One region of the Enterobacter bugandensis genome, then DNA from elsewhere that is predicted to be linked to it. Evidence: predicted binding sites of a transcription regulator. Region 1 holds the regulator's gene; each other region holds the start of a gene.
What was found. The regulator PhoB, encoded in region 1, activates phosphate uptake and scavenging genes when phosphate is short. The targets are predictions, from matches to a motif close to CTGTCATAAAACTGNCNNAT.

Region 1 (6,033 bases):
GCACCACGATATCCGTTCCTTCCGGCGTATGGTTTACCGCGTTGTACACCAGGTTGGAGATGGCGCTACGCAGTTCATCCTCGCTGCCCAGCACCTTCAGCGTGTTGTCGACGTCAAAGGTCAGCTGATGTTTTTTATGGCTTAACGTCTGCGCTTCACGCTCGACGACGCGCAGCATCATTGGCACATCAATGGTGTCATTCAGCGCAAGAGAAGGCGCCGCTTCAATCTTTGACAGCGTCAGCAGCTGCTTCACCAGCCCTTCCATACGGTGCGTTTGCTCGCGCATCGTATGCAGCGCTTTTTCACGCGGCGCGCCTTCCAGGGTTTGCTCCTGCATCATCTCCAGGTAGCCCTGCAGCACGGTCAACGGGGTGCGTAGTTCGTGGCTGACGTTGGCGAAAAAGTTACGACGCGCCCCTTCCAGCTGGTGCATCTGGGTGACGTCGCGCGCCACCATCAGCCACTGGCGATCGCTGTAGGGCATCACGCGGATTTCCAGATGGCGACCGTTATTCAGCTTCAGATTGTGGGGACGGGTGAAATCACGCTTTTTCAGATACAGCGTGAACTCGGGATAACGCAGAAGGTTGAGGATGTTCTGACCATTGTCGTCCGGCCAGCGCAGGCCCAGCAGCTGTTGCGCAAGCCCGTTACACCAGAAAATAGTTCCTTCTTCTGTCGTCAGGATCACCGCATCCGGCAGCGACTCTGCGCCGCTGCGAAAGCGTTTGATCAGGCTTCCCAGCTCGCGGCGACGCTTTTTATTACGCATCTGCATCTGGTGCAGGCCGTACAGCAGCGGCTCCCAGCTGCCGCTTCCCGGCGGCGGGGTCATACTGCGGTCCACCCACAGCCACCAGGAGAGACGCAGCAGGTTCCAGAAATGCCAGGCTAACAGCCCGGTGACCGCCGCCAGCAGAAACCACGGCAGATGCCCAAGTAAGGCCCCCAGAAGAAGGGCCGGAATACAGCATAAGATCAGTTCAAAGACGAGCCTTTTCCATGACAGACGTTCCAGCACGCGTCACACTCCTGTCATTATTCAGAAACGGGTCGAGAAACGATAACCCGTGCCGCGGACCGTCTGTACCATGCGATCGTGGCCGCTCAGTTCCAGCGCTTTTCGCAGGCGGCGGATATGTACGTCAACCGTCCGGTCTTCGACATACACGTTAGTTCCCCAGACGTTATTCAGCAACTGCTCGCGGCTGTAAACGCGTTCCGGATGGGTCATAAAGAAGTGCAGGAGTTTAAATTCGGTAGGCCCCATGTCGAGGGGATTTTCGCCGGTCATCACGCGGTGTGACGTTGGGTCAAGGCTGAGGCCCTGCATCTCGATCACCTCTTCCACCGCCATCGGGGAAATACGGCGCATGACGGCCTTAATGCGGGCAACCAGCTCTTTCGGGGAGAAAGGCTTGGTAATGTAATCGTCCGCGCCGGTCTCCAGACCGCGCACGCGATCCTCTTCCTCTCCGCGCGCCGTGAGCATCACCACCGGGATGTCGCGGGTCAGCGCTTCACGCTTCAGATGTTTGATAAACTGCAGTCCGGAGCCGCCGGGCAACATCCAGTCAAGCAGAATCAGATCGGGCCAGGGTTCATTCAGCTGGTTCACCGCGCTGTCATAATCTTCCGCTTCAACCGGCTGGAAGCCATTTTGTTCGAGCACGAAGCACACCATTTCACGAATTGGAGCTTCATCTTCTACGACCAGAATACGTCTCGCCATACTTTGCCCTGTCTTATCTTATTTAAGTTACAAGTTTGTAATGCGGCGCCATTATGCGTCAGATTTATGACAGATTTATGAAAAACAGTACCACTATAAATGGCAAACTGTTGTTTTATTACAGCGGTTATTTTCCTTTCCCTGACAGTTTATAATCGCCCGCATCGTTTTTCGCCACGGATCTCCTATGCGCATACTTCACACCTCGGACTGGCATCTGGGTCAAAATTTTTACAGCAAAAGCCGTGCGGCTGAACATGAAGCGTTCCTGAACTGGCTTCTGGAAACGGCCCAGGCGCACGAGGTGGATGCCATTATTGTGGCGGGTGACATCTTTGATACCGGTTCGCCGCCGAGCTATGCGCGTGAACTGTATAACCGCTTCGTGGTGAACCTGCAGCAGACCGGCTGTCATCTGGTGATTGTCGCCGGTAACCATGACTCCGTCGCCACGCTCAATGAATCCCGCGACATCCTGGCGTTTCTCAATACCACCGTGGTCGCCAGCGCCGGGCACGCGCCGCAGATCCTGAAAAAACGCGACGGGTCGCCGGGCGCGGTACTGTGTCCGATTCCCTTTTTACGTCCGCGGGACATCGTGCAAAGCCAGGCGGGACTATCGGGCGCGGAAAAGCAGCAGCATTTATTGCAGGCCATCACCGACTATTATCACCAGCAGCACGCGGAAGCCTGTGCCCTGCGCGGTGAACAGGCCATTCCGGTCATTGCCACCGGGCACCTCACTACCGTCGGGGCCAGCAAAAGTGACGCGGTCCGCGAGATCTATATCGGTACGCTGGACGCCTTTCCGGCGCAAAACTTCCCGCCCGCGGACTACATCGCACTCGGGCACATTCACCGCGCCCAGGTCATCGGCGGCTGCGAGCATATCCGCTACTGTGGCTCCCCTATTTCGCTCAGCTTCGATGAAACCGGAAAAGCCAAATCCGTGCATCTGGTGAGCTTTGATGAGGGCAAACTCAGCGCCGTCGAGACGCTGGAAGTGCCGGTCACCCAGCCGCTGGCGGTGCTGAAGGGCGATCTGGCTGCCATCACCGCCCAGCTTGAGCAGTGGCGCGGCGCTGAGCTTAACCCGCCCGTCTGGCTGGATATTGAAATCACCACCGATGACTACCTGCACGATATGCAGCGGAAAATTCAGGCGCTGACCGAAGAGTTGCCGGTTGAGGTGCTGCTGGTGCGCCGCAGCCGCGAGCAGCGCGAGAAAATTCTGCTCGGTGCCCAGCGCGAAACGCTTAGCGAATTGCGCGTAGAAGAGGTGTTCGAGCGCCGACTGTCGCAGGAAGAGATCGATGATGCAAAGCGCGTCAGGCTCAACGAGCTGTTCAGCCATACTCTGCACGCCCTCAATGACGAGGAAGAAAACGCATGAAAATTCTGAGCCTGCGCCTGAAAAATCTCAACTCCCTCAAGGGCGAGTGGAAAATTGACTTCACTGCGGAGCCTTTTGCCAGCAACGGCCTGTTTGCCATCACTGGCGCAACCGGCGCGGGTAAAACCACCCTGCTCGATGCCATCTGCCTGGCGCTCTACCACGAAACCCCGCGCCTGAATAAGGTCTCTCAGGCGCAAAACGATCTGATGACGCGCGATACCGCCGAGTGCCTGGCGGAAGTGGAGTTTGAGGTGAAAGGCGTTGCCTATCGCGCATTCTGGAGCCAGAACCGGGCGCGCAACCAGCCGGACGGGAACTTGCAGGCACCGCGCGTGGAGCTGGCCCGCTGCGAGGATGGCAAGATTCTGGCCGATAAGGTGTCGGATAAACTGGAGCAAACCGCGGCGCTCACCGGGCTGGACTACGGCCGTTTTACCCGCTCAATGCTGCTCTCGCAGGGGCAATTTGCCGCCTTCCTCAATGCCAAACCGGCCGACCGCGCAGAACTGCTGGAAGAACTCACCGGCACCGAAATCTACGGCCAGATTTCCGCGATGGTGTTTGAGAAACACAAAGCCGCCCGCAGCGTGCTGGAAAAATGCGAGGCGCAGGCGGCGGGTGTCGTGCTGCTCAGCGAAGAACAACAGCAGCAGTTGCAGCAAAGTTTGCAGGCACTTACTGACGAAGAGAAAACTCTGCTGGCCCAGCAGCAAAGCCAACAGAAAGATTTTCAGTGGCTTACGCGTCATGACGAGCTCGTGCGGGAGCAGCAGCGCGTTGCCGCCCTGCAGCAGCAGGCGCAACAGGCGCAGGCGAACGCGGCGCCGGAACTGGCAAAACTCCAGCTTGCCCAGCCCGCCGCCCAGCTTCGTCCGCTCTGGGAGCATCAGCAGGAGCAAACCGCACGTCTGACGCAAACCCAGCAGCGAATTAACGAAGTAAATACTCGCTTACAGACCAAAACCGCACTGCGCGCGCGGATCCGCAATACCGCCCTGCGTACCCATGAGCGGCTACAGGCCGAACTGACGGCGCTGGGACAGTGGCTGGCGGAGAATGAGCGTTATCGTCTGCTGGGCCAGGAAATTGCCGGCTGGCGCGCCCAGTTCTCACAGCTAAACCGTGACAAAAGTCAGCTCGTCGCGCTTGCTGCGCGGATGACTGAGCTACGTCAGAAGCTGGCTGAGATGCCGGAAAATACGCTGACGCTGACGGCGGATGAGGTCAGCGCGGCCATGGAGCAGCAGTCCCGGTCCCGCACGCTGCGCCAGCAGCTGACGTCGCTGCATGCCCGCTATCAGCCGCTGCAAAAGCGCCTGAGCCAGAACGGTGAAAGCGTGCAGAAAGCCCTGGCGGAGCAGAGCAAGCTCAATGAAACCCTGGCGCTGCGCCGCCAGCAGTACAAAGAGAAACACCAGCACTATCTGGACCTGAAAGCCCTGTGCGAACGCGAAGCGACGATTAAAAATCTGGAAAGCTATCGCTCACAGCTTGAGGCAGGCAAACCCTGCCCGCTGTGCGGCTCCCACGAGCATCCTGCCGTGGAGACCTACCGGTCGCTTGAGCTGACGGATAACCAGCGTCGCCGTGATGTACTCGAAAAAGAGGTCGCCGCGCTTAAGGAGGAAGGCCTGCTGGTGCTGGGACAGGTTAATGCTCTGGCTCAACAGATCCAGCGTGAGACAGACGAAGCGCAGACGCTTTCTCAGGAAGAGCAAGCACTCACTAAAGCGTGGCTGGAGGCGTGCGCGTCTTTGAATATCGCTTTGAATATTCAGGAGGATATCGCGCCATGGATGAACGAGCAGGAACACTACGAGCGCCAGCTTTACCAGCTCAGCCAGCGTCTGAACCTGCAAAACCAGCTGAACGAGCAGGAAGCGCAGGAACGCCAGTATCAGCAGCAGCGCACCGCAACCCGCCAGGCGCTGGAACATACTCTTCTCGCGCTCTCGCTTAGCGTTCCCGAAGAGGGCAATGAGGCCGACTGGCTGCACGCCCGCGAAGCGGAATTTGCCCACTGGCAGGAGAAGCAAACGCAGCACGGCGTGCTTCAGGAACGCATGAGCGCGCTGAAGCCGCTGCTCGACACGCTTCCGGCAACACACGGCGAAGAGGCTGAGCCGGCCATTCCTGATGACTGGCGCGACATCCACAATGAATGCGTGTCGCTGCAAAGCCAGCTCGCCGCCCTGCAGCAGCAGGAGGCGCTGGAGCGCGAGCGCCTGCAGCAATCGCAGACGCAGTTCACCGCAGCGCTCTCCGCAAGCTGTTTTGCCGATCGGGATGCGTTCCTTGCCGCGCTGCTGGATGACGATGCTATTCGCCGCCTCGAACAGCTGAAACAGTCGCTGGAAAACCAGATACAGCAGGCCGCGGCCCTTTCCGGCCAGGCTAATCAGCAGCTGCAGGCGCACCTTGCGCTGCGCCCGGAAGAACTTGACGCGGATGCGTCTACCCTGCAAAGCCAGCTGCAGCAGCTGGCGCAACGGCTTCGTGAGAACACCACGCATCAGGGCGAGATCCGCCAGCAGCTTAAGCAGGACAGCGATAACCGCCAGCATCAGCAGGCGTTAATGCTGCAAATTGAAGAGGCTGCGCGCCAGGCCGACGACTGGGGCTATCTCAACGCGCTGATCGGCTCCAGCTCCGGCGACAAATTCCGCAAGTTCGCTCAGGGGCTGACGCTGGATAACCTGGTCTGGCTCGCAAACCAGCAGCTTAACCGCCTGCACGGCCGTTATCTCCTACAGCGTAAGGCCAGCGAGGCGCTGGAGCTGGAAGTGGTCGACACCTGGCAGGCCGATGCGGTGCGCGATACGCGCACGCTCTCCGGCGGCGAGAGCTTCCTGGTGAGCCTTGCGCTGGCGTTAGCGCTTTCTGACCTGGTCAGTCACAAAAC
Region 2 (6,033 bases), 380 kb from region 1:
CAGTAGCCTTGAGCTTGCCTATTCGGCGGTGAATCCCTATACCTTTGCCGAGCCGACGTCGCCACACATTATCAGCGCTGACGAAGGCCGTCCGATTGATTTCGCCGTGCTGTCTGCCGGGTTACGGACGCTGGAAAGCCAGGCCGACTGGGTGCTGGTGGAAGGCGCGGGAGGCTGGTTTACGCCGCTTTCGGACACGCAGACCTTTGCTGACTGGGTGCAGGCCGAGCGGCTTCCGGTCATTCTGGTCGTCGGCGTGAAGCTGGGCTGCATCAATCACGCCATGCTGACGGCGCAGGCCGTTCAGCAGGCAGGGCTGACGCTGGCAGGCTGGATAGCCAACGACGTGGTTGCGCCGGGCAGGCGGCATCAGGAGTATCTGGCGACCCTCAAGCGCGTGCTCCCGGCACCGTTCCTCGGGGAAATCCCCTGGATTGCTGGCGTTGCTGAGCAGGCCGAAACCGGGCGCTATCTCGACCTCAGCGTCTTGCTTCCCGCGACATCCAGTGGGCAATGAGCTCATCGTTCAGCTCGCTAACGTGGCCCTGAGCCACGTTACGCCCGCGATAAAGCATGCAAAACCGATCCGCCACCCGGCGGATAAACGACAGCTGCTGCTCCGCCAGCAGCACCGTCATGCCTAACTCTCGGTTTAAGCGCCCCAGCAGCTGCGCCAGCTTCTGGGCAAATCCGTGTCCTGCCCCATGCGTAGGCTCGTCCAGAATTAGCATCCGCGGGCGGTTGACCAGTGCATTCGCCAGGGCAAGCTGATACTGATCCTCTGGCGAAAGGGCATTGCCCCGCGTCTGACGTCGCGCGTAGAGTTCCGGGAACAGATCGTATACGTCGCTTTTCGCCGCCAGGTCGGGTTTCCCCATCGCCCGCATGGCAATATGCAGATTCTCCTCAATCGTCAGTTGAGAGAAAATACGCCTGTCCTGCGGCACATAGCCTATTCCCGGCTCTGAACGTTGTTCCGGTGCCGGGCTGAGCAAATCACGCGGCGGTGCGCCCGCTTCATGCCAGATAATCGTGCCGCTTTCGACGGGGATGTTTCCGGTAATGCAGTTCATCAGGGTGGTTTTGCCCATCCCCGGCAGGCCTATGATGCCTGTACACATCCCTTGCGGAAAATCCAAATCCACGTTCCATAGCGTATGTTGGCTTCCGTAAAATTGATTCACTGCACGCAGACTCAACATCTTTCTCTCCTTAAAAATGCGTAGGGATAGGCCTGACGTGAAGCTGCAAAACGCTTGCCAGAAACCTGAAATCGATTAAAAAAACGACTTTTTTAGGAATAAGCCACAGGAGAGCAGGGTAAAAACGCGTGGCTTGCACATCGACGGTGCCGGGAATGGTGAGTTGTGGTGCAGGACGAAAAATGGCTGAAATGTGAGCAGGATCGCATCTGTTGGTTATGAATGACTCAACTGTTTATCGTCAAAAAAGAGCTATAAAAATTTTTTGTTGCCGCCTCGTGGGAAAATCCGGGAATTTGCTGAGCGGCGGTCTACACGGGCTGGAAGCAGTTATCCACTATTCCTGTGGATAACCATGTGCATTAGAGTTAGAAAACACGCGATAAGCGAGAGAAGACGCGGCTTTCGCCCAAATTGACGCGAAACGCGGCTTTAGAAAATATCGTTTAAAATTTAATTGCTTAGATAAAAGCAATTACCGTAATGAAAGTGTCACTCGTTGCCATAAAACTATCATTACCTGGCTTGACAAATGTTAAAAAAGAAAAAGTTCTGGGGATAACCCAACCTGGCTGGTTTTTTATCTCGTCAGAGCCTAAATTTTGTCCGCTAACGCGCTAATGACTCCGCCGCTACGCTAAATATCCTGACACGCCACTGGTTTTTCATCCAGTGTTTTTTACTGGCATTCCTGGCAACAACGAGTAAAATTACTCACCTGCCGCTTATAACGTCATCAGGTCGTCGCCCATGAGTAAACCGTTCAAACTGAATTCTGCTTTCCGCCCCTCTGGCGATCAGCCTGAGGCGATCCGTCGTCTTAAAGAGGGGCTGGAAGACGGGCTGGCGCACCAGACGCTGCTGGGAGTAACCGGCTCGGGCAAAACGTTTACTGTCGCCAACGTGATCGCTGACCTGCAGCGCCCCACGATGGTGCTTGCACCCAATAAAACCCTCGCGGCACAGCTTTACGGCGAGATGAAAGAGTTCTTCCCGGAAAACGCGGTGGAGTATTTTGTCTCCTACTACGATTACTACCAGCCGGAAGCCTATGTGCCGAGCTCTGATACCTTCATCGAGAAAGATGCTTCGGTGAACGAACACATCGAACAGATGCGACTGTCTGCGACCAAGGCGCTGCTTGAGCGTCGCGATGTGGTTGTGGTCGCGTCTGTTTCGGCGATTTACGGCCTGGGCGATCCGGATCTCTATCTGAAGATGATGCTGCACCTGACGCAGGGGATGATCATCGATCAGCGCGCAATTTTGCGCCGTCTGGCCGAACTGCAGTACACCCGTAATGACCAGGCCTTCCAGCGCGGGACGTTCCGCGTGCGCGGTGAGGTGATCGACATCTTCCCGGCGGAATCGGACGATATGGCGCTGCGCGTCGAGCTGTTTGACGAAGAGGTCGAGCGTTTGTCACTGTTCGACCCGCTGACCGGCCACGTTGAGTCGGTGATACAGCGTTTTACCATCTACCCTAAAACGCACTACGTGACGCCACGAGAGCGTATCGTGCAGGCGATGGAAGAGATCAAAGAGGAGCTTGCAGAGCGCCGTAAGGTGCTTCTGGCTAACAATAAGCTGCTGGAAGAGCAGCGCCTGAGCCAGCGCACCCAGTTCGATCTGGAGATGATGAACGAGCTGGGCTACTGCTCGGGTATCGAAAACTACTCGCGCTTCCTCTCCGGGCGCGGGCCGGGCGAGCCACCGCCGACGCTGTTTGACTACCTTCCGGCCGACGGTCTGCTGGTGATCGACGAATCCCACGTCACGATCCCGCAGATCGGCGGGATGTACCGCGGCGACCGCGCGCGTAAAGAGACGCTGGTGGAGTACGGCTTCCGCCTGCCGTCAGCGCTGGATAACCGTCCGATGAAGTTTGAAGAGTTTGAGGCGCTGGCGCCGCAGACCATCTACGTGTCGGCCACGCCGGGCAACTACGAGCTGGAAAAATCCGGCGATGAGGTGATCGACCAGGTGGTCCGTCCGACCGGGCTGCTGGACCCGATTATCGAAGTGCGCCCGGTGGCGACCCAGGTGGACGATCTGCTCTCTGAGATCCGCGCCCGTTCCGCCATCAACGAGCGCGTGCTGGTGACGACGCTCACCAAGCGCATGGCGGAAGACCTGACCGAGTATCTTGAAGAACACGGTGAGAAGGTGCGCTATCTGCACTCGGATATCGACACCGTGGAGCGCATGGAGATTATCCGCGATCTGCGTCTGGGCGAGTTTGATGTGCTGGTGGGGATCAACCTGTTGCGAGAAGGTCTGGATATGCCGGAAGTCTCGCTGGTGGCGATTCTGGACGCCGATAAAGAGGGCTTCCTGCGCTCTGAACGCTCCCTGATCCAGACCATTGGCCGCGCCGCGCGTAACGTCAACGGGAAAGCGATTCTGTACGGCGACAAAATCACCCCGTCGATGGCGAAAGCGATTGGCGAAACGGAACGCCGACGCGAGAAGCAGCAGCGCTACAACGAAGAGCACGGCATTACGCCGCAGGGGCTGAACAAGAAGGTGGTGGATATTCTGGCGCTGGGTCAGAACATTGCGAAGACCAAAGCGAAAGGCCGCGGCAAGGCACGTTCAGTGGTGGAAGAAGATACCGTCGTACTGACGCCGAAGGCGCTGCAGCAGAAAATCCACGAGCTGGAAGGGCAGATGATGCAGCACGCCCAGAACCTGGAGTTCGAAGAGGCGGCACAGATCCGCGACCAGCTGCATCAGCTGCGGGATCTGTTTATTGCGGCATCATAGGTAAAGCGGCGTGTATTCCCCCTCTCCCCGTGGGAGAGGGCTGGGGTGAGGGCATCAGGCCGCACAAAGCGAACCTAACCCAACGCCTGAATCGCTTTCTCCAGCGCCTCGCGCAGCAGGTGGCGGTCGTGACGATATTTAATATCGCTGGCTTCCAGCGGCTCCTGCACCACCACGCGATCGCCAATCCCTGTCACATCCACTTTCGGCCCAACCACCACACCGTCGATAATTTTCTTACCGACGTACTGCTCCATCAGGTCCAGCTTGTCCGCCAGCGACAGGCTCGCCGCTGCCGGGCTCAGCTCACGGCCCAGGTTACCGATATAGACCATCGGGGCAGGGGTGCGACGCAGCGCCTGCGCCAGCTCTTTTACCAGCAGAATGGGCATCAGGCTGGTATAAAAACTGCCTGGACCGATCAGGATAAGATCCGCTTCACCAATGGCCTCCACCGCTTCTCGCGTGGCGGGCACGCTCGGATAGGTCATCAACTCCGTTGGCGGCAGGAGGAGCTGGTCAATATTCACCTCGCCGTAGACTTCATGCCCTTCGGCATCGATTGCCATCAAGTCAACCGGTTGTTCAGACATGGGGATCAGGAATGCGTCCACCTTGAGCAGATTACGGATTAAGTTGATGGCTTCCAGAGGCCGTACGCTCAGGTGATCCAGCGCCTTTAGCATCAGATTTCCGAGGTTATGCCCGGAAAGTTCGCCATTGCCGCCAAAACGGTACTCAAACATCGCCGACGCGACGCTCGGCTCGGTAATTAACTGGTTCAGGCAGTTGCGCATATCTCCCCAGGCAATGCCGCCTTCAGCCCGCCTGATCCGCCCGGTTGAGCCGCCGTTGTCGGTGGTTGTCACTATCCCTGTCAGCCGTGAGCCCAGTGACGACAAAGAGGACATGACGCGGCCCAGGCCGTGGCCTCCGCCAAGAGCGACCACTCGGTCAAGATCCGCAAAAGTGCGATTGCGCATACGTATTCCTTATCACGTTCGATCGCGTAACAGTAACCTAACTACCCCCAAAAGACGATGCCTCACCCAATGCAAAATGACGTATATCAATGCGAAAATGCGGTTTTTAGGTATTCTGTAGCGAAAATGCAGGACTGAATCGCTATATACATAATTATATAGCGAAAAGCGACAATGGCGGAGTGTCGATTTCCACGCTACTATCGCCATAACCACGTTTTCAAAACTGAAAACATACACTCTAGCCCTGGCGCCTGTGTCGAATGATATGGCGCCCTGGCCGTGGCGGATTTGCCACCAGGGTACAGAAAGAAATGACTGTGCCTCCCGATCTGGAAAGGTGTACATGGCTTCACAACTTACTGATGCTTTCGCGCGTAAGTTTTACTACTTGCGTCTGTCGATTACCGATGTGTGCAACTTCCGTTGCACCTACTGTCTGCCCGATGGCTACAAGCCGGGCAGCGTCACCAATAACGGCTTTCTCTCCGTGGATGAAGTGCGCCGCGTCACGCGTGCGTTCTCTGAGCTCGGTACCGAAAAAGTCCGTCTGACCGGTGGCGAACCCTCCCTGCGCCGCGATTTCCCCGACATCATTGCCGCGGTACGCGAAAACGAACGCATCCGCCAGATCGCGGTGACCACCAACGGTTATCGCATGGCGCGTGACGTGGCCACCTGGCGCGACGCTGGCTTAACCGCGATCAACGTCAGCGTGGACAGCCTTGATGCCCGGCAGTTTCACGCCATTACCGGTCAGGACAAGTTCCGCCAGGTGATGGACGGCATCGATGCGGCGTTTACCGCCGGGTTCGAAAAAGTCAAAGTCAACACGGTGCTGATGCGCGACGTAAACCACCATCAGCTGGACACCTTCCTGGCGTGGATTAAATCCCGTCCCATTCAACTGCGTTTTATCGAGCTGATGGAAACGGGCGAGGGCAGCGAACTGTTCCGCCGCCACCATATTTCCGGCATGGTGTTGCGCGATGAGCTGCTGAAACGCGGCTGGATCCACCAGATCCGCCAGCGCAGCGACGGCCCGGCACAGGTCTTTTGTCACCCGGATTACGAAGGCGAGA
Region 3 (6,033 bases), 420 kb from region 1:
TGAAGAGCCTGTGGCCTCTGTTCGGTATCTCTAACCAGATGCTGGCAGCCGTTGCCCTGGTGCTCGGTACCGTCGTCCTCGTGAAGATGAAACGCACCAAATACATCTGGGTGACCGTGGTTCCTGCGCTGTGGCTGCTGCTCTGCACCACCTGGGCGCTGGGCCTGAAGCTGTTCAGCACCAACCCGCAGCTGGAAGGCTTCTTCTTCATGGCTAACCAGTACAAAGAGAAGATTGCCGCAGGCGGCGCGGATCTGACCGCGCAGCAGATTGCTAACATGAACCATATCGTGGTGAACAACTACACCAACGCGGGTCTGAGCATTCTGTTCCTGGTGGTGGTGTACAGCATTATCTTCTACGGCATCAAAACCTGGATGAAAGTGCGCAACACCGATGGCCGTACGGATAAAGAGACCCCGTACGTGCCGGTGCCGGAAGGCGGCGTGAAGACCTCTTCACACCATTAATCTGGTTGTATTCAGCCCCGCTCCGGCGGGGCTTTGTTCTTATCAGGATGGACTATGTTTGGTAACTTAGGCGAAGCAAAAAAATACCTCGGTCAGGCGGCGAAGATGCTGATTGGCATTCCGGACTATGACAACTACGTTGAGCATATGAAGACCAACCATCCGGATAAGCCGTATATGACCTACACCGAATTCTTCCGCGAGCGTCAGGAAGCGCGCTACGGCGGAAGTGGAGAAGGCGGCGTCCGATGCTGCTAAAGGAGAGACCATGACCCCGATTGCCGTTACCCTGCTGACCGGTTTCCTCGGCGCCGGTAAAACCACCCTGCTGCGCCACATTCTGAACGAGCAGCACGGCTTCAAAATCGCCGTCATCGAAAACGAATTTGGCGAAGTCTCCGTTGACGATCAATTAATCGGAGACCGCGCCACGCAAATCAAAACCCTGACCAACGGCTGCATCTGCTGCACCCGCTCTAACGAGCTGGAAGACGCCCTGCTGGACCTGCTCGACAGCCGCGATCGCGGTGACATCGGCTTCGACCGCCTGGTGATCGAGTGCACCGGCATGGCCGACCCCGGCCCGATTATTCAGACCTTTTTCTCTCACGATATTCTTTGCCAGCGCTACCTGCTGGACGGGGTGATTGCCCTGGTAGACGCGGTCCACGCCGACGAGCAGATGAACCAGTTCACCATTGCCCAGTCTCAGGTGGGCTACGCCGACCGCATCCTGCTGACCAAAACCGACGTGGCAGGCGACAGCGAAAAACTCCGCGAGCGCCTGACGCGCATCAACTCGCGCGCGCCGATTTATACGGTGACGCATGGCGATATCGATCTATCCCAGCTGTTTAACACCAACGGCTTTATGCTGGAGGAGAACGTCACCACGAAACCGCGCTTCCACTTTATGGGAGACAAGCAAAACGATGTGGCGTCGATTGTGGTGGAGCTGGACTACCCGGTGGACATCAGCGAAGTCTCCCGGGTAATGGAAAACCTGCTGCTGTCGTTTGCCGACAAGCTGCTGCGCTACAAAGGCATGCTGTGGATCGACGGCGAGCCGAACCGCCTGCTGTTTCAGGGCGTACAGCGCCTGTACAGCGCCGACTGGGACCGCCCGTGGGGCGATGAAGCGCCGCACAGCGTGATGGTGTTTATTGGTATCCAGCTGCCGGAAGAAGAAATCCGAGCAGCGTTTGCAGGTCTGAAGAAATAACCGCCTTGCTTCCCCTCTCCCCTGTGGGGAGAGGGGAAGGATGAGAGGTAAAATTATTTCAACGCCTCCGGCAGCGTCACAATCCACAGCTCGCTCTCTGACTCCGGCTTCTTCAGCGGCTTCACGCTGAGCGTGGTTTCCACCGGTTTATCATCCAGCGTCAGCTTGCCTTCCTCGTTCACCCGATAGTCCTTGAGCTTTTTGCCCTCGACCGGATGCTGCATCGCCACCTTCACGCCAAAGTCGTTATCGTTCGCCACCGCAAGCCGTTTGCCGTCGATCAGCGCCAGCCCTTCGGCCTTTTCCTGCTGCCAGCCCAGCGCGCGCAGATCGACGACCTGCGTTTTTGCAGCAAGGGTAATGCCGCGCTGTGCCAGGGTTTTCTCATCATCAAACTCCGGGTACTCGCCCGGCTTGTCGAAAGCGGTCAGGTCGCTCGCCTTGCTGAGATCCACCTTGTAGATAAGGTTACGCATCGCGTCATTTTTATCCTCACCCTGTTCAATCAGCAGGATGTGCTGGTCGTCCAGTGCCACGATGTCGCCGATTTTGGCGTCGCTGTTTTTGCTGTAGGCCGCGCTGTCGATGGGGTAGCCGTACATCGCCGTTTTCCCGGTCGCCGGGTCGAAGCTGACCAGACGCGTAAACAGCGCCTGCTTTTTGCTCTTACCGTCGATATCCAGCGTGCTTTGCACGGCGGCGATAATCCGCCCGTCCGGCATCCGGGTCAGGCCTTCAAAGCCCCGGTTCGGCTGGCGCCATTTGATAACGTTTGGCAGACCGCCCGCGATGGATTTTTCCCCTTCCGCCGCCTGCGGCCCGTGGATCGCCAGAATTTTCCCTTTGCTGTCGACGTTAATCAGGAACGGGCCATACTCGTCGCACAGCCAGAAGCCGCCCTTGCCGTCCGGGGTGATGCCTTCCGTGTCCAGCCCGCGGTTGTCACCCTTCAGAATGTTGAGGGTATCGCTGAACGCCACCTCATTTGTAGATCCGATCACGCCGCTTTGCAGCGGCAGGCCGTTAATCTCGCCTTTATCATCATGCAGCGGGCGGGCATCCGTTGCCTCCGCTTTGCCGTTCTGAACGCGAATTGTCATCAGCAGCGGCGCGAAATCCGGCGTGACAAAAATTTTGGCTTCGTTTTTACCCATTTTGGGCGCATCGGCGTTAGGACCGCGATCGGTCACGGTCGCGAAGGTCAGAGCATCGCCCTGCTTGCCCGTAAACAGCAGGCCGGAGCCAATCCCTACCGGGAGTCCATTCGGAAACGCACCGGCAAACGCGCCGCTGTATTTCACGTGTGAGCCGTCAGGGAAGCTGACAACATAGCGCTCAGCCGTGGGCTGCGCCGCCAGGCCAGAGAAAGAGAGCGTACAGCCGATAAGCACAGGAATGATTTTTCTTTTCATATTGTTAGCATCCGGAAAGTGAAGCCCACAACGTAATGAACAAACGTGTCAGAAAAATGACATGGAAAGGAAACGTGGCCGGACATCTGAACGAATAATGACCATAAAAATGTAAAAATTTGTTTTTTTATGTGATTTTAGAAATGGAATTGGAAATTATTAGAAGCGCAATTAATGCGTCTCAAATCACTATCCCTGCCTCGTTCAGATTTCGTTTAGTCAAAAAATTAAACTGTTCCTCAACACCTGAAATTTGCGCGTTGACACACCGACAACCCAACTTAAGCGTTACAAATAAAGATAAAAGAATTAACAATTACAGCATGAAAAGTCGATTTGCATCACATTTGCAGTCATAAACATCGCTTGTTAAGGTGCCCCCAGATTAATTTGATGATGAGGCACGAAACATGAAAAAACTGAACATTCTTCTTCTTTCTGCACTGACCGCCATCTCGGGTTCCGCACTGGCAATGGGCGGCAGCATTGAGCAGGGTAAAAACTTTACCAACCTCAACCTGGAAATGGGCAAATCCTCATCCGGTGTTTATCTCGAAAGTAACTGGCTGAAAAACACCGACGACGGTACCCAGACCGGTGGCGTGGGCGCAGGCTACAACCTGGAAGTGGGCCCGGTGATGCTGAATGCGGGCGCAAAAGCCATCTACATCGGCCCGAAAAAAGGCGATAACGGCGTGGCCTTCCCGATTGGCGGCGGCGTAAACGTTGCGCTGACCGACAGCATCCACGTCTATGGCGAAGGCTATGCGGCACCAGAAGGCCTGAACAACAGCGTGAAAAACTACGTTGAAGCTAACGGCGGCGTAAGCTGGACCCCAATCAAACCGGTTACGCTGAAAGTAGGCTACCGCCACGTGAGCGTTGACGGCAAAGATGGTCGTCCAAACCACACCCTGATTGATGGCGCATATGTCGGCGGTGGAGTTAGCTTCTGATGAAACACCGCGTTACCGCGCTTTGCGTTCTGAGCCTCACGCTGATGCTCACCGGCTGCGTCCAGTACAAATGGGTAAAACCGGGCGTGAGCGACGCTGAGATGAATAAAAAGCTTACGGAATGCGAAGCGCAGGCCCTGATCGATCTGCCTCCGGATAACGTGGTGACCGGTTCGAGCTCGGAAAAAACGGACAAAAAGAACAAGAAAAAGGATATTTCCACGAGCTACACGGTTGAAGACGCGAATGAATATCGCCGGGATACGTTAGTCGACAGCTGCATGTTCAAAAGCGGCTGGGACAAGATCGAAGTACAGTAATCAACTGAAAAAACCTGCCAACCGGCAGGTTTTTTTATTACCTCTTACTTACGCACCACCACCAGCTTCTGGTTCACAAACTCTTTGATCCCCAGATCCGACAGCTCGCGTCCGTAGCCGGAACGCTTCACGCCGCCGAACGGCAGCTCTGCTGCGGTATCGGTGAGCCAGTTGATGTACACCATCCCGGTCTCGATCCGCGACGCCATTTTCTTCGCGCGCTCAATGTCCCGGCTGAACACCGCCCCACCCAGGCCGTAGTGGGAGTCGTTCGCCAGCGCGACCGCTTCGTCGTCGTTTTTCACCACGTACATCTGCGCAACCGGGCCGAAGAACTCTTCGAAGTACGCCGGGTTATCGCGGGAGATATTCGTCAGGATAGTCGGTTCGAAGAAGCTCCCGTCGCGCTGCACCGGCTTGCCGCCATAGTGCAGCGTGGCACCGTTTTTCACCGCCTCGTTAACCTGTTTGGTCAGCGTTTCCAGCGCATCTTTGGAAGAGAGCGGCCCCAGCGTGGTGCTCTCGTCCAGCGGATCGCCAATCTTCACCTGTTTAAACGCCTCGGTAAATTTGCTGAGGAACGCGTCGGCAATTTTCTCGTGCAGGATAAAGCGCTTCGCCGCGGTACAGACCTGCCCGGCGTTGTTGAGCCGCGCATTCACGCCAATCTTAACCGCTTTATCCAGGTCCGCGTCGTCCAGCACCACGAAGACGTCGTTACCGCCCAGTTCGAGGGTCGATTTCTTAATGTGCTTCGCCGCCTGCGCGGCCACCACGCTGCCCGCCTTTTCGGAGCCGGTTAGCGCTGCGCCCTGCACGCGATCGTCTGCGATGATATTCGCCACCTGTTCGGACGAGATAAACAGGTTCGTCCACGCCCCTTCCGGCGCGCCCGCCTCGCGCACCAGATGTGCAAAGGTCTCGGCGCAGTGCGGCACGATGCTGGCATGCTTGGCGATAACGGGGTTACCCGCCGCCAGGTTTGGTGCCAGGACGCGCATCAGCTGGTAGTACGGGAAGTTCCACGGCTCGACGGCCATCAGCACGCCGATGGGGTGATGCTCCACCCACGCTTCCCCAAGTTCAGAGTCGTACTTCACCGGGGCGAGGAACTGCTTCGCGTTGTCGGCGTAGTAGCGGGCGATCTGCGCGCAAAGCTTCACCTCGCCGCGGCTCTGTTCGATGAGCTTACCCATCTCCTGGCTGGCGATTTTGGCCAGATCCTCCACGCGCTCGTCGATCAGGTCGGCAAGCTTATGCAGCACCGGCAGGCGCTGGCTGATGTCGCCTTTCGCCCATTCCGAATGGTAAAGCGCATCGGCCGCCTTCAGCGCCGCTTCGATATCCGCGTCGGTATGTGAGGGGTATTCTTTGATGAGCTGGTTAGTGGCAGGATTTACTGTCTGATAAGCCATATCGAATCTCCATGTTTTACCGCTTAGGGTATTAAGGGTAGTCAACATGACTGGCTGTGGACGTAAAGTTGGGTATATCCGGAAGGTTCTGAGTTAAGCAGTGCCGGACAGTTCGCTGACGTGGTATAAAAAACGTCCAGAAGGAGTTTCCATGACCGATACCCGACACGTTCGCCAGACTTTTCACCGCGCCAGGGGCCTTGAGCTGCGCAGCACCTGGCAAAGCACGCAGGCGTAC
Region 4 (6,033 bases), 2.2 Mb from region 1:
GCGGGTTTACGCCGCTGACCGGGCAGACGGTGGTACAGACCGTGCATTTAATGCAGCTTTCGAAACGGGTATCGTTCATTGTTCAGCCTCCACGCGCTGGATAATCTGCTCGGCTACATACAGCGCCGTGACGGCGCAAACCCCGCCGCCGCATCCCTGGGGGATCGGATCGTATCCGCCCAGCAGCGAGCCGATGGCAAAAAGATTACCGACGGGCATACCGGAAAGCTGCGGATGTAGCCGGTTATCGACAATTACGCCAAACTGCTGCCAGGGCTGCGGCGTGAAGAAATCACACTGATACCAGTCCGCGCGGGAAGCGGTTTGCCGCACATCCAGCCCCATAATCGCTTCCCGGATGCCCTCCCGGCTGCTCAGCAGCCCGTTGCTGAAGAAGCTCCCGCTCGCCAGCACCGTATAGCGGGCGCGAAGCGGAATATCCTCGTGGTTGCGCGTCCAGATTTCGCTCACCGCGCCGTCGGTCAGGGTGATTTTTTTCACCTCGTCACCCGCCATCCATACGCCGCCCTGCGCAACAAACTGGCGCTGAAGCTGGGTGTGCAGACGAATGCCGGGTACGGAAGGGGGAAGCGTCGGCAGTAAACCGAGCGTGCAGGGCAGACGATCCGAGAGCCAGCGCCAGAGCCGGTTGTCGTTTAAACCAAAGCAGGCGGGCATTAACAGGGCTTCGCAGGTTTCACCGAGCGGCCTGAGCGCGTCATACAGCAGCGGCCATTTGTCCTCGTTATCCAGAAAACGGGCGATATTCACCGCGCGAAACTCGCTCGGGTTATCGCGCAGGACATCCAGCTCGGGCAGCTCTATTTCTGCCGTGTCGGCGTTGATGCCCTGGCGACAGAGCGAGGCCGCCGCGAGATGGGGTTGAAAATCCAGAAAGCCGCTAATACCCACCACCCGCACTCGTCCCGCGCTGACGGGGGCCACGGGGACTTCCTCCGGGCTGAGCCACGCGGAGCGCAGGGTGCCGAGCGGCGTGATGCGCTGGTGATTTTGCCTGGCGCTTCCCTTCAGACGCGCGCCGCAGCCCGCCAGCAGCGCTTCGGCTTCCAGCGCAAAGCGGTCAATATGCTGCGCGCCAACCAGGTGATAGGGGTGCTCCGGCGGCAGCCTGTCGCGGTACGCTTCGTCCACCAGATCCAGCGATCCCGACGAGAAGTGCAGGGCGCTCTGGCCGCGGGTGATAATGGCGCAGCGAAGCCCCTGCTTCGTGAGTTTGATGCCGCAGAGCAAGCCTGCCAGCCCGCCGCCGACGATTACGGTATCAAATTTCATCGTGTTGCTCCTTCTCCAGGCCGCAAAGCCCCTGATAGACCCAGCGGGTAAATTCGCTTTCGCGCAGGGCATCGCCCCAGGCGACAGGCTGAATGCCTTTCCAGCGCTCGTTCAGAAACGCGCTGAGCTGATCGAGCGACTGGGTGGCGGTGGTGGTATGAAAACGCTGTAGCAGCCCGGCGGCACGACAGGCGCACAGTTCGCCCTGACAGGTCCCCATTCCGACGCGGGTGCGGCGGCGGAGATCCAACAGGCTGTTGACCGTCAGGTTCTCTACCGCGTACTGCACTTCGCCTGCGGTAACGGCTTCGCACTCGCACACCAGGCTGCGGCTCAGTCGTCCTTCACCGAGCCACTGCGGCGTTCTGTCGCCGTGGCGGTAGATGGCCGAACCGCGCAGCGGCGCGGGCAGGGAGATGATTTTTTGCAGCGTTTTTTCGGTAGACTGGCGCGATCCCGGCAGCGGCTGTTCTGCGGTAACGCACGGTTCGGTATTTCCGAGCTTGCGGCAGACGGCATCGGTCGCCCACTCGGCCATCAGCCGGTAGGTCATCAGCTTGCCGCCGGTAATGGTGATAAACCCGTCCATGCCGTCGCGCTCGGCGTGATCGAGCAGCACGATGCCCCGGCTGACGTTACGTCCGCTCGGATCGTTATCGCTGGCGACAAGGGGACGCACGCCCGCGTAGGCGCGCAGAATACGCGTCTGCGCCATCACCGGCGCCAGCTTTTCCCCTTCGCGCAGCAGAATATCCACTTCTTCGGCGGTGACCCGGTTGACGTCAATGTCGCTGTAGTCAACGTGCGTTGACGTCGTACCGATGAGCGAAATGGTGTCGCCCGGCACCAGAATGTCGGCGTCAGACGGTTTGCGGCAGCGGTTGATGACGTGGTTATTGATGCGGTGGTCAAGGATCAGCAGCGAACCTTTGGCCGGGAACATGCGGATGGATAAATCGGCGTATTCCGCGATGCGCTGGCCCCAGATCCCCGCCGCGTTGACCACCACGGCGGCGTGCAGCTCGCTGTGCTCGTTATACTGCGTATCAAACACCCGCACGCCGCAGATGCGATGACCCTCGCGGATAAGCCCGGTCACTTCATGTCCGGTCAGAATGCGCGCGCCATGCTCGCGGGCGTCCAGCATGTTGGCGGCGGTCAGGCGGAACGGATCGACGGTGCCGTCAGGTACCTTCACCGCGCCGATCAGCGCCGGGTTCACCGACGGCTCCAGCCGCCGGGCCAGCGCCGGATCCATGGCCTCCGCCTGAATACCTGCTACAGTACAGGCGGTTATAAAGGTTGACTGAAAGGCGAGGTCATCTTCGGGAAGGGTAATAAAGAGGCCGTCGGTCGGCTCTATGCAGTGTCGGGCGATACGCTTGAGGATCTGGTTTTCAGCGATACATTCGCGCGCGGATTCACCGTCGGTGACCGCATACCGCGCGCCGCTGTGCAGCAGGCCGTGGTTACGTCCCGTCGCGCCGGTGGCGATATCGTGGCGCTCCAGAAGCGTGACGCTTAAGCCGCGGAGGGCGCAGTCGCGTGCGATGCCGGCGCCGGTTGCGCCACCGCCAATGATAATCACATCGCTGTAGCGTGGATCGTGAATTGTCATTGCCTTTCCTCTATGTTCGTTTTTTAGCATTTAGCCACATAGATCGTGTGGTTTGTTTGATTTCGAACATAAACGCGCGAAATTCGAAACTGAAACGTGATTTCATGCGCTTTTTTGCGCATTCTGTCATATTTCTGTAACAATCTGTGCGTTGATTCACAGTAACAAACCGCATGTTTTTTTAACATCCCCGCCTCTGTAACCGGGCGCGAGATGCCTGGTCATTTTTTGAAAGGCCACGGAGGCTGTTATGCTCAGTATCTTCAAACCTGCGCCGCATCGGGCGCGACTGCCAGAGGCAGAGATCGATCCTCTCTACCGCCGTCTGCGTTGGCAAATCTTCCTCGGGATCTTCTTCGGGTATGCGGCGTACTATCTTGTACGTAAAAACTTTGCGCTCGCCATGCCGTATCTGGTGGAACAGGGCTTCTCTCGCGGCGACCTGGGCTTCGCGCTGTCGGGGATCTCCATCGCCTACGGTTTTTCTAAATTCATCATGGGTTCCGTGTCGGACCGTTCGAATCCGCGCGTGTTCCTGCCCGCCGGTCTGATCCTCGCTGCAGCGGTCATGCTGTTCATGGGCTTTGTGCCGTGGGCGACGTCCAGCATTGCCATCATGTTCGTGCTGCTGTTCCTCTGCGGCTGGTTCCAGGGGATGGGGTGGCCGCCGTGCGGACGTACTATGGTGCACTGGTGGTCGCAGAAGGAGCGTGGCGGCATTGTGTCGGTGTGGAACTGCGCGCATAACGTCGGGGGCGGGCTTCCACCTCTGCTGTTCCTGCTGGGGATGGCCTGGTTCAACGACTGGCACGCGGCGCTCTACATGCCTGCCTTTGGTGCTATTCTGGTGGCGATTATTGCCTTCGCCCTGATGCGCGACACACCGCAGTCCTGCGGGCTGCCGCCAATCGAAGAGTACAAAAACGACTATCCGGATGACTACAGCGAGAAGCACGAAGAAGAGCTGACCGCGAAACAGATCTTCATGAAGTACGTGCTGCCGAACAAGCTGCTGTGGTACATCGCGGTGGCGAATGTGTTCGTATACCTGCTGCGCTACGGCATCCTTGACTGGTCCCCGACCTACCTGAAAGAGGTGAAGCATTTCGCGCTGGATAAATCCTCCTGGGCGTACTTCCTGTATGAATACGCCGGGATCCCGGGCACGCTGATTTGCGGCTGGATGTCGGACAAAGTGTTTAAAGGCAACCGCGGCGCAACGGGCGTGTTCTTTATGACCCTGGTGACCATCGCGACTGTCGTTTACTGGCTTAACCCGCCGGGTAACCCATCAGTAGACATGGCCTGTATGATCGTTATCGGCTTCCTGATTTACGGCCCGGTGATGCTGATCGGTCTGCACGCGCTTGAGCTGGCGCCGAAAAAAGCGGCGGGCACGGCGGCAGGCTTTACCGGTCTGTTTGGCTACCTCGGCGGTTCCGTCGCGGCGAGCGCTATCGTGGGCTACACCGTTGACTTCTTCGGCTGGGACGGCGGCTTTATGGTGATGATCGGCGGCAGCGTGCTGGCGGTTCTGCTGCTGGTTGTTGTGATGATCGGCGAGAAACGTCACCACGCGGAAGTGCTGGCGCGTCGTCAATAAGGAGCATTGCGATGAAATTAACTCCATTAACCACCGGCCTGCTGCTGGCAGGCCTTATGACAGGCTCTGCCCTGGCGGCGGATAAAATCGTTATCGCCCACCGCGGTGCCAGCGGCTATCTGCCGGAGCATACGCTGCCGGCGAAAGCGATGGCCTATGCCCAGGGCGCGGATTATCTGGAGCAGGATCTGGTGATGACGAAGGACGACCAGCTGGTCGTCCTGCATGACCACTATCTTGACCGCGTCACGGACGTGGCGGAGCGTTTCCCGGACCGCGCGCGCAAAGACGGTCGTTACTACGCCATCGACTTTACCCTGGATGAAATTCGCTCTCTGAAGTTTACCGAAGGCTTTGAGATTGAAAACGGCAAGAAGGTGCAGGTCTACCCGGGACGCTTCCCGATGGGCAAATCTGACTTCCGGATCCATACCTTCCAGGAAGAGATTGAGTTTGTTCAGGGGCTGAACCACTCCACCGGTAAAAACATCGGTATCTACCCGGAAATCAAAGCGCCGTGGTTCCACCATCAGGAAGGGAAGGACATTGCCGCGAAGACGCTGGAGGTGCTGAAACAGTACGGCTACACCAGCAAGAAGGACAAAGTTTACCTGCAGTGTTTTGACGCAGCCGAGCTGAAGCGCATCAAAACCGAGCTGGAGCCGAAGATGGGGATGGATCTCAATCTGGTGCAGCTGATTGCCTACACCGACTGGAACGAAACCCAGGAGAAACAGCCGGACGGGAAGTGGGTGAACTACAGCTACGACTGGATGTTCAAGCCGGGCGCGATGAAGCAGATTGCGCAGTACGCTGACGGCATCGGGCCGGATTATCACATGCTGGTGGCGGAAGGCTCAACGCCTGGCCACGTGAAGCTGACGGCGATGGTGAAAGAGGCGCACGCCAGCAAGATGCAGGTGCATCCGTACACGGTGCGTGCCGACCAGCTGCCGCCATATGCCACCGATGTGAATCAGCTTTACGAGGTGTTGTATAAGCAGGCGGACGTGGACGGGCTGTTTACGGATTTCCCGGATAAAGCGGTGACGTTCTTAAAATAGAAAAAGGGCCGTAAGGCCCTTTTTTACATCTCGATCTCAATATCGCCTTTTGCCCGGCAGCAGCAGGGCAAAATTTCCCCTTCACTGATAAAGGCCAGCGGTTCGGTCAGCCAGTCCACCTGGCCTGCGACCAGACGGCAGCGGCAGGAGCCGCAATAGCCTTCACGACACTGGTACTCTACCTCCACCTGATGCGCTTCAAGCGCCACCAGAAGGGAAGGGTGCTCATCCTGGCACAGCACTTGGGTGCCAGAAAGGCTCAGCGTTACGCGCGTCATCAGAGCTGGAAGTCGCTCAGGTCGTCGGTGTTGACTTCAGAATCAATCTGACCGACCAGATAAGAGCTCACTTCCACTTCCTGCGGCGCAACCTGCACGTTATCGGATACCAGCCAGGTGTTGATCCACGGAATCGGGTTAGAGCGCGTCTGGAACGGCAGGTCCAGACCAACCGCC

Region 2: the regulator PhoB is predicted to act here: its motif matches at 1,702-1,721, upstream of uvrB (excinuclease ABC subunit UvrB).
Region 3: the regulator PhoB is predicted to act here: its motif matches at 3,150-3,169, upstream of DG357_RS03135 (esterase-like activity of phytase family protein).
Region 4: the regulator PhoB is predicted to act here: its motif matches at 3,035-3,054, upstream of glpT (glycerol-3-phosphate transporter).

Annotation. Positions count from the first base shown of each region.
Region 1 covers NZ_LT992502.1:1,059,911-1,065,943, reverse strand. The annotation lists gene phoR (phosphate regulon sensor histidine kinase PhoR) at 1-1,024, opposite strand, end outside; gene phoB (phosphate response regulator transcription factor PhoB) at 1,046-1,735, opposite strand; gene sbcD (exonuclease subunit SbcD) at 1,923-3,128, shown strand; gene sbcC (exonuclease subunit SbcC) at 3,125-6,033, shown strand, end outside.
Region 2 covers NZ_LT992502.1:1,440,131-1,446,163, forward strand. The annotation lists gene bioD (dethiobiotin synthase) at 1-517, shown strand, start outside; gene DG357_RS06980 (ABC transporter ATP-binding protein) at 480-1,202, opposite strand; gene uvrB (excinuclease ABC subunit UvrB) at 1,953-3,968, shown strand; gene yvcK (uridine diphosphate-N-acetylglucosamine-binding protein YvcK) at 4,043-4,951, opposite strand; molybdenum cofactor riboswitch at 5,177-5,310, shown strand; gene moaA (GTP 3',8-cyclase MoaA) at 5,298-6,033, shown strand, end outside.
Region 3 covers NZ_LT992502.1:642,646-648,678, reverse strand. The annotation lists gene DG357_RS03150 (carbon starvation CstA family protein) at 1-470, shown strand, start outside; gene DG357_RS03145 (YbdD/YjiX family protein) at 525-728, shown strand; gene yjiA (GTPase) at 739-1,692, shown strand; gene DG357_RS03135 (esterase-like activity of phytase family protein) at 1,746-3,104, opposite strand; gene DG357_RS03130 (YfaZ family outer membrane protein) at 3,515-4,060, shown strand; gene DG357_RS03125 (hypothetical protein) at 4,060-4,380, shown strand; gene DG357_RS03120 (NAD-dependent succinate-semialdehyde dehydrogenase) at 4,425-5,795, opposite strand; gene DG357_RS03115 (helix-turn-helix domain-containing protein) at 5,947-6,033, shown strand, end outside.
Region 4 covers NZ_LT992502.1:3,259,563-3,265,595, reverse strand. The annotation lists gene glpC (anaerobic glycerol-3-phosphate dehydrogenase subunit GlpC) at 1-79, opposite strand, end outside; gene glpB (glycerol-3-phosphate dehydrogenase subunit GlpB) at 76-1,293, opposite strand; gene glpA (anaerobic glycerol-3-phosphate dehydrogenase subunit A) at 1,283-2,911, opposite strand; gene glpT (glycerol-3-phosphate transporter) at 3,162-4,514, shown strand; gene glpQ (glycerophosphodiester phosphodiesterase) at 4,526-5,578, shown strand; gene yfaE (class I ribonucleotide reductase maintenance protein YfaE) at 5,602-5,856, opposite strand; gene nrdB (class Ia ribonucleoside-diphosphate reductase subunit beta) at 5,856-6,033, opposite strand, start outside.